Aliamphritea ceti: one gene and its partner. Each later gene encodes a partner of the first gene's protein in a complex. Links are inferred from orthologs where the notes say so. Each region holds a gene or a part of one and is shown in the gene's direction. Other genes may lie near its edges. The genes, in order: OCU49_RS09485 and iscU.

What was found.
Region 2: the proteins of OCU49_RS09485 (region 1) and iscU are in contact, whole or in part, in a solved structure (PDB 5XT5), measured with the Bacillus subtilis proteins. The link is inferred for Aliamphritea ceti from one-to-one orthologs.

Annotation. Positions count from the first base shown.
Region 1 is NZ_AP025282.1:2,069,986-2,075,900, reverse strand. Bases 1,046-3,968 are described here. They hold OCU49_RS09485 (SufS family cysteine desulfurase), read left to right. Parts: upstream 1,046-1,630; coding sequence 1,631-3,307; downstream 3,308-3,968. Other genes in these bases: OCU49_RS09480 (HalD/BesD family halogenase), read right to left, coding at 3,354-3,968; OCU49_RS09490 (DUF2069 domain-containing protein), read left to right, coding at 1,137-1,529; wrbA (NAD(P)H:quinone oxidoreductase), read left to right, coding at 1,046-1,115. In the rest of the region: arsC (arsenate reductase (glutaredoxin)), read left to right, coding at 168-515; more of wrbA, read left to right, coding at 516-1,045; more of OCU49_RS09480, read right to left, coding at 3,969-4,229; OCU49_RS09475 (LysR family transcriptional regulator), read left to right, coding at 4,415-5,281; OCU49_RS09470 (sensor domain-containing diguanylate cyclase), read right to left, coding at 5,287-5,915. UniProt on the Bacillus subtilis protein: Type II cysteine desulfurase that acts as the initial step in the SUF-like Fe-S cluster assembly pathway.
Region 2 is NZ_AP025282.1:1,205,656-1,210,590, forward strand. What follows is about bases 2,177-4,935. They hold iscU (Fe-S cluster assembly scaffold IscU), read left to right. Parts: upstream 2,177-3,243; coding sequence 3,244-3,627; downstream 3,628-4,935. Other genes in these bases: OCU49_RS05505 (IscS subfamily cysteine desulfurase), read left to right, coding at 2,177-3,203; iscA (iron-sulfur cluster assembly protein IscA), read left to right, coding at 3,682-4,005; hscB (Fe-S protein assembly co-chaperone HscB), read left to right, coding at 4,108-4,635; hscA (Fe-S protein assembly chaperone HscA), read left to right, coding at 4,641-4,935. In the rest of the region: OCU49_RS05490 (inositol monophosphatase family protein), read right to left, coding at 1-346; tRNA (cytosine(32)/uridine(32)-2'-O)-methyltransferase TrmJ, read left to right, coding at 492-1,244; Fe-S cluster assembly transcriptional regulator IscR, read left to right, coding at 1,452-1,952; more of OCU49_RS05505, read left to right, coding at 1,989-2,176. UniProt on the Bacillus subtilis protein: Part of the SUF-like system that mediates the biosynthesis of iron-sulfur (Fe-S) clusters. Acts as a sulfurtransferase and thus transfers sulfur from SufS to SufB.

The DNA of each region.
Region 1 (5,915 bases):
AATCATAGCTTCAGACGCTTTAGACCCAACGCTAAGCTGTATACAATAAGGCCTGTCAGCGCCACCTATTTAAACATATGTATCATAGGCCTGACGCATCATTATTATAAATGCGCCGTTGCAAAAGTAACGGCCAGTTTGCTCACTATCTAAAAAGGTATGGTGCTATGTCTGCAGAAATCTACCACAACCCACGTTGCTCTAAATCTCGCTCTACTCTGGCCCTGCTGGAAGAAAATGGCGTGTCACCTGATATTCGTCTGTATCTTGAAAATCCACCAACTGAAATGGAACTCAAAAGCATACTGGAGCAGCTCGGTATTAGCGCCCGGGAACTACTACGTACCGGTGAAGCTGAATATGCTGATAATAATCTGGCAGATGAAACCCTCAGCGAAGACCAGATTATCGAACTCATGGCTGAATTTCCGAAGCTGATTGAACGTCCTATCGTTATCAAAGATGGTCAGGCACGTATTGGTCGGCCACCGGAATCGGTACTGGAGATTCTCTAAGTGAGTTCACCATACGTATTGGTTCTCTACTACAGCCGCCATGGTGCTACCCGCACGATGGCGCAGCAAATTGCCAGGGGTATCGAAGCCAGTGGCATAGATGCCCTGCTACGAACGGTTCCTGAAGTATCCGCTAACAGCGAACAATCTGCACCAACCATCCCGGCCGAAGGGGATATCTACTGTACTGAAACCGAGCTGGCAAACTGTAGCGGCCTGGCACTCGGTAGCCCTACCCGCTTTGGTAACATGGCATCCCCCCTTAAGTACTTCATCGACAGTACCAGCAGCCTATGGCTAAGCGGTGCATTGATCGACAAACCAGCCTGTGTTTTCAGCTCAACCGCAAGCTTACACGGCGGCCAGGAAACCACCTTACTGAGTATGATGTTGCCATTAATGCACCACGGTATGTTGATGGCCGGTATTCCATATTCTGAATCAGATCTGCTCAGCACAACTCAGGGCGGTACACCTTACGGCGCAACCCATGTTGCCGGTCAAGACGGTCGCGACCTGGACAATGCTGAACGCAATCTGTGTCAGGCTCAGGGCAAGCGCCTTGGTCGGCTGGCGAAACAACTGCTCACAGCGAATTAACCATACTGGATGAAACCTCCCATGCAAGCCACACTACAACGCCTGGTTAACATTAGCCGTGCCGCCACATTGCTCAGCTACTTTGGGCTCATCCTGTTTCTGACGGCCTGGTATCTGATAATTTCGCCACCACCTACCGCTAATCCTTACATTATCTGGGCATTTCAGGTGATTCCACTGGCCCTGTTTTATCCGGTCATAATGAAAAGAAACCTACGCGGACATATCTGGTTGTGTTTTTTTGTCAGCATCTATTTTATGCACGCAGTGCAAATTGCGATGTCCAGCGGACCTAACAGTTTACTGGGATTAATCGAAACTCTGCTGGTAGCCAGTCTGTTCACTGCAGCGATGATGTTCACTCGCTGGCAGAGTAAACTGAAAAAACTACTAGCGGCTCAGAAAACTCAATAATTTGAGTAATCTGATTGGCAGATGAAGAGTCTGCAGACTTAACCGGCTCTTCGTAATAACCCGCATCTTAGCGACCAGCAGTATTTTCCGGAGTCATTATTTTGAGTTTTTCAGTGACAGACATTCGCCAGCAGTTTCCACTGTTGGATCAGCAGATTCACGACCAGCAACTGGTTTATCTGGATAACGCTGCCACTACTCAAAAGCCTGCCTCAGTCATTAAGGCCGTCCAGGATTTCTATCAAACTGACAATGCCAATGTGCATCGTGGTGCACATCACTTAAGTGAGCGGGCAACACTGCAGTTTGAAACCGCCAGAAAAAGCGTTCAGACCTTTATAAACGCCGCCAGTGTTAAAGAAATCATCTGGACCCGCGGCACCACAGAAAGCATCAACCTCATCGCCCAATGTCTGACAGATCAGCTACAAAAGCACGATGAAATTTTACTGACAGAACTGGAACATCACGCAAACATTGTGCCCTGGCAAATGCTTGCACAGCGAACCGGCGCCATCATTAAAGTAGTTCCCATACTTAGCAACGGTGACCTTGATCAACAAGCGTTCGGTAATCTGCTTTCTGACAAAACCAAAATCGTTGCGCTAACCCATGTTTCCAATGCACTGGGCACAGTAAATCCACTGGCAGCTATGATTCGGCAGGCAAAAGCTGCCGGCGCAACAGTAATTGTTGATGGTGCTCAGGCCGTCGCGCATTTGCAGGTAGATGTACAGCGGCTAGGATGTGATTTCTACGTATTTTCCAGCCATAAGATGTACGGTCCCACAGGTATTGGCGTGCTGTACGGCCGCCAGGCATTGCTCGAAGCAATGCCGCCCTGGCAAGGTGGTGGCGAAATGATCCGTAGTGTCAGCTTTGAACACACTGAATACAATGACCTGCCTTTCAAGTTTGAAGCAGGCACGCCCAACATCTCCGGCGCCATTGGGCTAATGACTGCAATCAACTGGCTCAACAACTTAGACCGTCGCGCAATTGCCAGCCATGAGCAAGCACTTCTGCAGCATGCTATAAAAGCCTGCCAGCAAATCAAAGGCTTTAACCGAATAGGCACACCAACGGCAAACGCTGCGATTCTTTCATTCCAGCTGACCAGCCATCATCAGCAGGATGTAGGGTTAATTCTTGACCAGCATGGGATTGCCGTTCGTACCGGACACCACTGTGCCATGCCGCTGATGAAAAAACTGGGACTGCCTGGGACGATTCGCGCCTCTTTTGCCGCTTACAACACCCTGGATGATGTCGAACGCTTTGCCAATGCTCTTCATCAATTGACATCCAGCGGCTTCTTTCCTGTCGCAGAAACTGTCAGTAGCGACAAAGCTTTTACCGACAATCCATTCGGTAAAGACATTGACGCCAAAGTAATACTTGCCAAACTTGAGCCTCTGCACAGCTGGAATGACCGTTACCGGGAAATAATGCAGCTCGGAAAGCAGCTGCCACATATGACCAGTAAAAGTAAAACCAGTGAACATCTGGTAAAAGGCTGTGAAAGCCAGGCCTGGCTGGAGTTCCAACTAGATAAGGATGGACGGTACTGGTTCAGTGCTGATGCCGATGCCCGGGTGATTCGCGGACTTATCGCACTGCTACTGGCCGCCCTTAATGGCAAAACCGCTGCAGAAATACAGACTTTTGATATCCCTGATTATCTGCAACGCCTGCAGCTGATGAAGCATCTAAGCCCTTCCAGAGGCAATGGCTTATTGGCGATTATTGAACGTATACAAAACATCACTACCAGCTAAGATTTTTTAGCTGAAAAGCACCTTCAGTCAGCCGGAAGTAATCTTGTTAATCCGCCAGGGTATCCACTCGCATATTCTCCCGCTCATAGTGAATCGGCATAGCACGTCCATACAAATGCTCTGAATGCTTAGGCCGGTTTACAGTGTGAGGATCAGTTGAATAAGTCGGTAAGGCGATAATACGCATCGTATCTCCTTCTATACGGGTGACACGGTGCATTGAGAAACGTCCTTTAAATAACTGTAAATCTCCCGGGCGCAACTGCAACTGATGCACCTTATCTCGCCCACCTTCCAACACTTCTTTTACATCATCAAAACATTCATCTTCCGGGTTACGGATATCCGGGGCGAACTCGAAACAACCACCACTTTCTGACTCCTGTACCAGAATACTCACAGTGAATTCATTGCCATCAAAATGCCATGGGAAGTAATGCCCGGAATCCATTACAGAATAAGGATTACGCCCTAATGGATCTGCCCAACAATACAACGGCCAGATATTCAGACACTCGCCCACAAAACGCAGCATTTTAGGATCTTCATATATTTCACGTAAATCCGACGTAGCTTCCAGCACATCTGAATTAATGTAACCACTCTCACGGCGTTCAAAAAAACGTTTTGGATGTTCCGCTGGCAGGCCTTGATCATCCGGTGTGAAATACGGATTGTGGCTTCCCTGCGACCAAAAAGTCTCCGGCAATAATCGCTTAGCTTCAGCAGCCATCCGCTGCAGCGAAGAAGGCTTAACAAAATTACGGATAACTACACAGCCAATATCGTTCAGCTCAGCCCGACAATGTGCCAACAATGCCTGAGTGTCCGGATGATCCAACTGATCAATAGGATAGCGCTCAAGGTCAACAATATCCTCCAGCCGCACAGGGTCAGCCTGAATCACTTCTTGCCCGCTCATGCTCTTTTATCTCCGTGTCTGATATTCATTTTCTGGCCTAGCCAGATACCGTTGTGATTAATATCAAACAAGCTCTTCCATAAAACAAACAAATATAATTTAATGTTAATATCGACAAAATCGATATTTAAAAAGAACAACAGTCGTAACTGTGAGCCTTAACAGAGCAGTGTTTCAGAGGTTTTATGAATATAGAGCACATGCGCGCATTCCTGGAAGTTACAGCAACCGGCAGCTTTCAGCTGGCTGCGGATAAACTTTGCGTGACTCAATCCACTATCAGCGCAAGAATCAAAGCCCTGGAAGACCGCCTTAACCGGGAATTATTTTTACGTCGCAGAAATGGCGCTGAACTAACTGCAGCAGGCCATCATTTTCACCGCCATGCGCTTACATCGGTTCGCGCCTGGGACCGGGCCCGCCAGGAAATAGCGCTACCAGACGATCTTAAAGCAATAGTAAATCTGGGGTTACAGCTCAATCACTGGGAGCAAATCGCACCGCCATGGCTGGCCTGGATGGAACAGCAGGCACCGAACGTAGCCACACATGTACTGGCAGAATACTCGACTACTCTTATGGACCGTCTACGGGACAGGCTGATCGATGTCGCTATTCTCTACGATCCGCAACAAAGGCCGGAACTGACGATAGAACCTTATATGAGCGAACCCCTGATACTGGTTTCAACCGAACCCAGACAGGTTGTTCCCGGTAGAGTACCCGGATACATATTTGTCGACTGGGGTGATAGCTTCCGCGCCCAGCACAGCCTGGCGTTCGCCGATGTACCGGTACCAAAACTAACAGTAGGACTCAGCAGTGTTGGACTACAGCATATTCTGAACCACGGCGGCTCAGGCTACTTTATTGCCAGCTCAGTTGAACCTATGATTCAGGCTGGAAAGCTGCATCAGGTTAAAGAGGCGCCAATATTTCAGCGGCCAACTTATTTGGTATATCAGGAATCGCCGAGCGACAGTGAATTGATTGAAACAACGCTAAAAGGCCTGAAGGCCATCGCAGACAATCAAACGATTAAATACGAATAAATTCGTTAGACAGAAAGCTCACCCTGCGCGATCTCGGTGACTTCATCACTGACAGAGACCTGATTACGGCCGGCAGATTTTGCAACATACAAAGCATCATCTGCCAACTTAATCAGTGCATCCATCTGTTCAGCATGCTGAGGGAAACTGGCTACACCGGCACTGAAAGTATAGTGAACACCGCCATCTGCAACCTGCATCGGGTTATCATTAACACTCACACGTAACTGCTCCACTAACTGCAATGCACCCGCTGCATCAGTATTCGGTAAGAGCAACAAAAACTCTTCACCGCCCCACCGCATCAGTGTATCTGACTGGCGTAATTGTGATGATATACGTGCGACCAGATGTTTCAGCACCTTATCGCCAATCTGATGACCATAGCTGTCGTTGATTGTTTTAAAGTGATCCAGATCGATCAGACTTATACTGAATTGCCGCCCATAGCGCTGCGCATAACTCAACTGCTTACGAAAATGCATATAGCCCGCTCTGCGATTCAGCAAATCAGTCAGGTAATCATAGCTGGCCTGACGGCGCAGTTGAACTTCCTGAGCTTTGGCAGCACTGATATCCTGTACCATACCCACCATAAGCAAAGGCTGGTTATGCTCATCCCGTTCGTATACCC
Region 2 (4,935 bases), 860 kb from region 1 along the record:
TGGCGTGTTCAAGTCTGCCTCGTTGGTAGCCTGCAATGCTCAGAGCAAATACAGGTACGCCATTGGCAAAGTTGCTGGTGCTGTCGATAGGATTAACCTGCCAGGTGATGGCCGGGTTGCCGTCAGCAGCGTGCTGGCCGGTGAACTCACCATTAACTTCGTGGTCTGGATAGGCTTTCTGGATTGTGCTGGCAATCGCTTTTTCTGCCTGGATGCAGGTTTCTTCGAAAAAGTCACTGACACTTGATTGTTCGGACTTAATCAGGTCGAGTCGTTCCACTGCGCGGGCGATTTGTTCACCTGCAATGCGTGCGCCGCGCAGGGCGATATTTACCATCGGTTGCATCTATCTAATACCAGTCGTAGGGAGGGTAAGAAATCAAAGAGCGCGATTATAGCAAAATCTTACCCCGATAAAGAACAACAAACCGCGAATACTTGGCAAGTTCTGGTAAAATAATCGCCTTTTTAACCCTATAAGTCTGAAATTGATGCTGCAAAATATACGAATAGTATTGGTAAATACCACGCATCCCGGAAATATCGGTGCGGTTGCCCGGGCGATGAAGAATATGGGGCTGGGTGAGTTGTGCCTGGTCGAACCAAAAATATTTCCTGACGAAGATGCTTTTGCAAGAGCTTCGGGGGCAACTGACTTGCTCGATAAGGCACAAGTTGTCAGTTCGCTGGATGAGGCGCTTGCGGATTGTCATCTGGTTGTGGGTACCAGTGCCCGTAGTCGCAATATTCCCTGGCCGTTGCTGAATCCGCGTGAGCTTGCTGGTGTTGCTACCGGGTTGGGTGAAAATCAGAAGATGGCGATTGTCTTTGGCCGTGAAGATCGTGGTCTGACCAATGAAGAGTTGCAGCGTTGTCATTATCACGTGCATATTCCTACCGATGAGTCGTTCAGTTCACTGAATATTGGTGCTGCTGTTCAGGTTATTTGTTATGAGTTACGTATGGCTGTCTTGCAGCAGGATGTGGCAGATGATAAGCCTCAGTGGGGTACTGAGTGGGATGTGGATCAGGCTGACATGCAAGAGCTGGAGCGAATGTTCGAGCATCTTGAACAAACCATGATAGATATTGAGTTTCTTGATCCGGAAAATCCTCGCCAGCTTATGCCCCGGCTTCGGCGGTTATTTTTGCGAGCGCTGCCTGACAAAATAGAAGTAAATGTTTTGCGGGGGATTTTAACAGCCACGCAGAAACGTCTTAAGAAGTCAGATACAGACGTTTAGTCGTGCCCTAAAAGGTGCTAGAATCTCGCCGCCCCTCTTGTGGAGGCGGTATTTTATCGCACGAATTTAACTTTATGATGCAGGTTATTTACTTAGTAAAAGCTGTTATTAAAAAGCCGAGTGAATTACTTGGTTATATAATTGACTAAAATACTAGGGTATTGCATAATCCCCGGCGTGCTCAGTTTGGGGTGAGGGAAGTATTTTATGCGATTAACAACTAAAGGCAGATATGCGGTTACCGCGATGCTGGATCTTGCGCTTCATGCGAGTGATGGTCCTATCAGCCTGGCGGATATATCTGAGCGTCAGGGAATTTCCCTGTCTTATTTGGAACAGCTTTTCGCTAAGTTACGTCGTAATGAACTGGTACGCAGTGTGCGTGGCCCAGGTGGTGGTTATCAGCTTAACCGTGAGCAACATGCAATTGATGTTGCTGAAGTGATAGATGCGGTTAATGAGTCAGTTGATGCTACGGGTTGCGGGCATACAGGCGGAGGCCATACAGGCGGATGCCAGGGTGGTAATACTTGTTTGACCCATCATCTCTGGTGTGATTTGAGTAGCCAGATACATGATTTTTTAAGCCAGATTAGTCTGGCTGATTTAATGGCCCGCCAAGATGTACAGGCCGTTGCAAAACGTCAGGATCGTGAACAGCAGACGTTAATAGATACGAGTTTAATCGAGGCGAAAGTGAGCGCCTAGTCTCTGAGTAAGAGACGTTTTTGGAGAGTTGATGTAATGAAGTTGCCAATTTATTTTGACTACGCAGCCACTACTCCGGTTGATCCCCGGGTAGCAGAAAAGATGATTGAATGTCTGACAATCGAAGGTAATTTCGGTAATCCGGCTTCCCGTTCTCATCTTTATGGCTGGAAAGCAGAAGAAGCAGTTGAAACTGCTCGCCGACAGGTTGCTGACCTGCTTAACGCTGACCCGCGTGAGATTGTCTGGACGTCCGGTGCGACTGAGTCAGATAACCTGGCGATCAAAGGTGTTGCGCATTTTTACTCGAAAAAAGGCAAGCACATTATTACATCCAAAATTGAGCATAAAGCTGTTTTGGATACCTGTCGCCAGTTAGAGCGTGAAGGTTTTGAGGTTACATACCTTGACCCGGACGTCGACGGTATTATCAGCCCTGAAGCTGTGGCTGAAGCGTTGCGTGAAGATACTATTCTGGTATCCATTATGCACGTGAACAACGAAATTGGTGTTATCAACGACATTGCCGCAATCGGTGAAATTACCCGTAGTAATGGCGTTTTATTCCATGTCGACGCAGCACAGGGTGCTGGTAAAGTTGATATTGATGTTGTTGCCATGAAAGTTGATCTGATTTCTATCTCTGGTCACAAAATGTACGGTCCTAAAGGGATTGGTGCATTGTACGTACGCCGTAAGCCTCGTGTTCGTCTTGAGGCGCAGATGCACGGTGGTGGTCATGAGCGTGGCATGCGTTCCGGCACTCTGGCAACTCATCAGATTGTTGGTATGGGTGAAGCAGCGCGACTGGCTAAAACTGATATGCAGCTGGATAAAGATAAGATTACTGCTCTGCGTAATCGTTTCTGGGATGCAATCGAAGATATGGAAGAAATCCACATCAACGGTTCTGTTGATCAGCGTTACATCGGTAACCTGAACGTGAGTTTCAACTACGTAGAAGGTGAGTCACTGTTAATGTCGCTGAAAGATTTGGCGGTATCTTCTGGTTCTGCATGTACATCTGCAAGCCTTGAGCCTTCATATGTATTGCGTGCATTAGGTCTGAATGACGAAATGGCGCACAGCTCGATTCGATTCTCTATCGGGCGTTTTACTACAGAAAAAGATATTGACGATGCTGTTGAACAAATTCGTACTGCGGTTTCTAAGCTGCGCGAATTGTCGCCTCTGTGGGACATGTACAAAGACGGTGTTGATTTAAGCAAGGTTGAATGGGTTCATCACTAAGCATTAGCTTGGATGATGAGGTCAAACTGAGGAGGTCGTTATGGCTTACAGTGATCAGGTAATCGATCATTACGAGAACCCGCGTAATGTCGGTAAGATGAATGATAAGAGCAGCAACGTTGGTACAGGCATGGTGGGTGCACCTGCATGTGGTGACGTGATGCGTCTGCAAATCCAGGTTAGCGATGAAGGCGTTATTGAAGACGCTAAGTTTAAAACCTACGGTTGTGGTTCCGCGATTGCCTCAAGCTCTCTGGTAACAGAGTGGGTTAAAGGTATGACGCTGGATGAAGCAGCTGAGCTTAAAAATACTAAAATTGCAGAAGAACTAGCTTTGCCACCAGTGAAAATTCACTGTTCAGTGCTGGCTGAAGATGCGATTAAGGCAGCGGTTGCTGACTATAAAGAAAAGCAGGCTAAGTAAGTCTGTATAGCGCCCGGGTAACTGGGCGCAGATCGGTATTTGAGGAGTAAGTCTATGGCAATCACAATGACCAGTGCTGCGGCCAATCATGTGAATGGTTATCTTCAGTCCCGTGGACATGGCGCTGGTATTCGTCTGGCAGTTAGAACTTCTGGCTGTTCTGGTATGGCATACGTATTAGAGTTTGTTGATGCTGTGCAGGATGAGGATAAAGTATTTGAGGCAGAAGGCGTCAAAATTGTCATTGATCCTAAAAGCCTGCTTTATCTTGATGGTACCGAGTTAGATTTTGTTAAAGAAGGTCTGAACGAAGGCTTTAAATTTAACAATCCTAACGTTAAAAACGAGTGTGGTTGCGGCGAAAGCTTCAATATCTGAGCCTGTTTATGGTTCTTTAAACACCCATTTCTTTTTTCAGCCGCTGTGTCAGCCCGATGTGTTTTGGGCCACAACGGCTGAATCGTATCTGCCGGCTCTTGCATGGATATTAAACAGAATTATTTCGAGTTTCTTGGTCTGCCTGAGAGCTATCAGCTCGATTTGCAGGTTTTGTCTGAGCGCAGTCGTGAGTTGCAGAAAACACTGCACCCGGACAAGTTTGCGCATCTTGCTGACCATGAACGCCGTCTTTCCGTCCAGTATACCGCGTATCTTAATGAGGCTGTTGCCACGTTAAAGTCGCCACTGCTTCGCTCTCAGTATCTGCTTTCGCTGAAAGGCGAGGATACATATGCAGAATCTTCAGTGCAGCTGGATCCAATGTTTCTGATGCAGCAAATGGAACTTCGTGAAGCCGTTGAAGATATTGCCGATGCTGACGATCCTGATACCGCAGTTGAAGAGATGTACGCTGAAGTTGCTGAGCAGCAGCAGGCTTTGCGCGAAGAATTCCAAAACCTTTATGATCAGGCCGATTATCCGGCTGCAGCGATGACTGTACGAAAGATGCAGTTCATACATAAGCTGGAGCGGGATGTAGAAGCGCTTGAAGATAAACTTTACGATTAATCATTATGGCCTTATTGCAGATAGCAGAACCGGGGCAAACCCCGGAACCCCATCAGCGCAAGCTGGCAGTGGGTATTGATCTAGGTACAACCAATTCATTAGTGGCTGCTGTTCGTAATGGTGAAGCAGTGACTTTGCCTGATTTAGACGGTAAGCATTTATTGCCTTCAGTTGTGCGATACACCGAAACACAATTGGAAGTAGGTGCGGCGGCGCTTGCGCAGGCAGCAACAGATCCATTCAATACTATTGTTTCTGTTAAACGTCTCATGGGGCGTGGTATTGATGATCTGAAAGAGC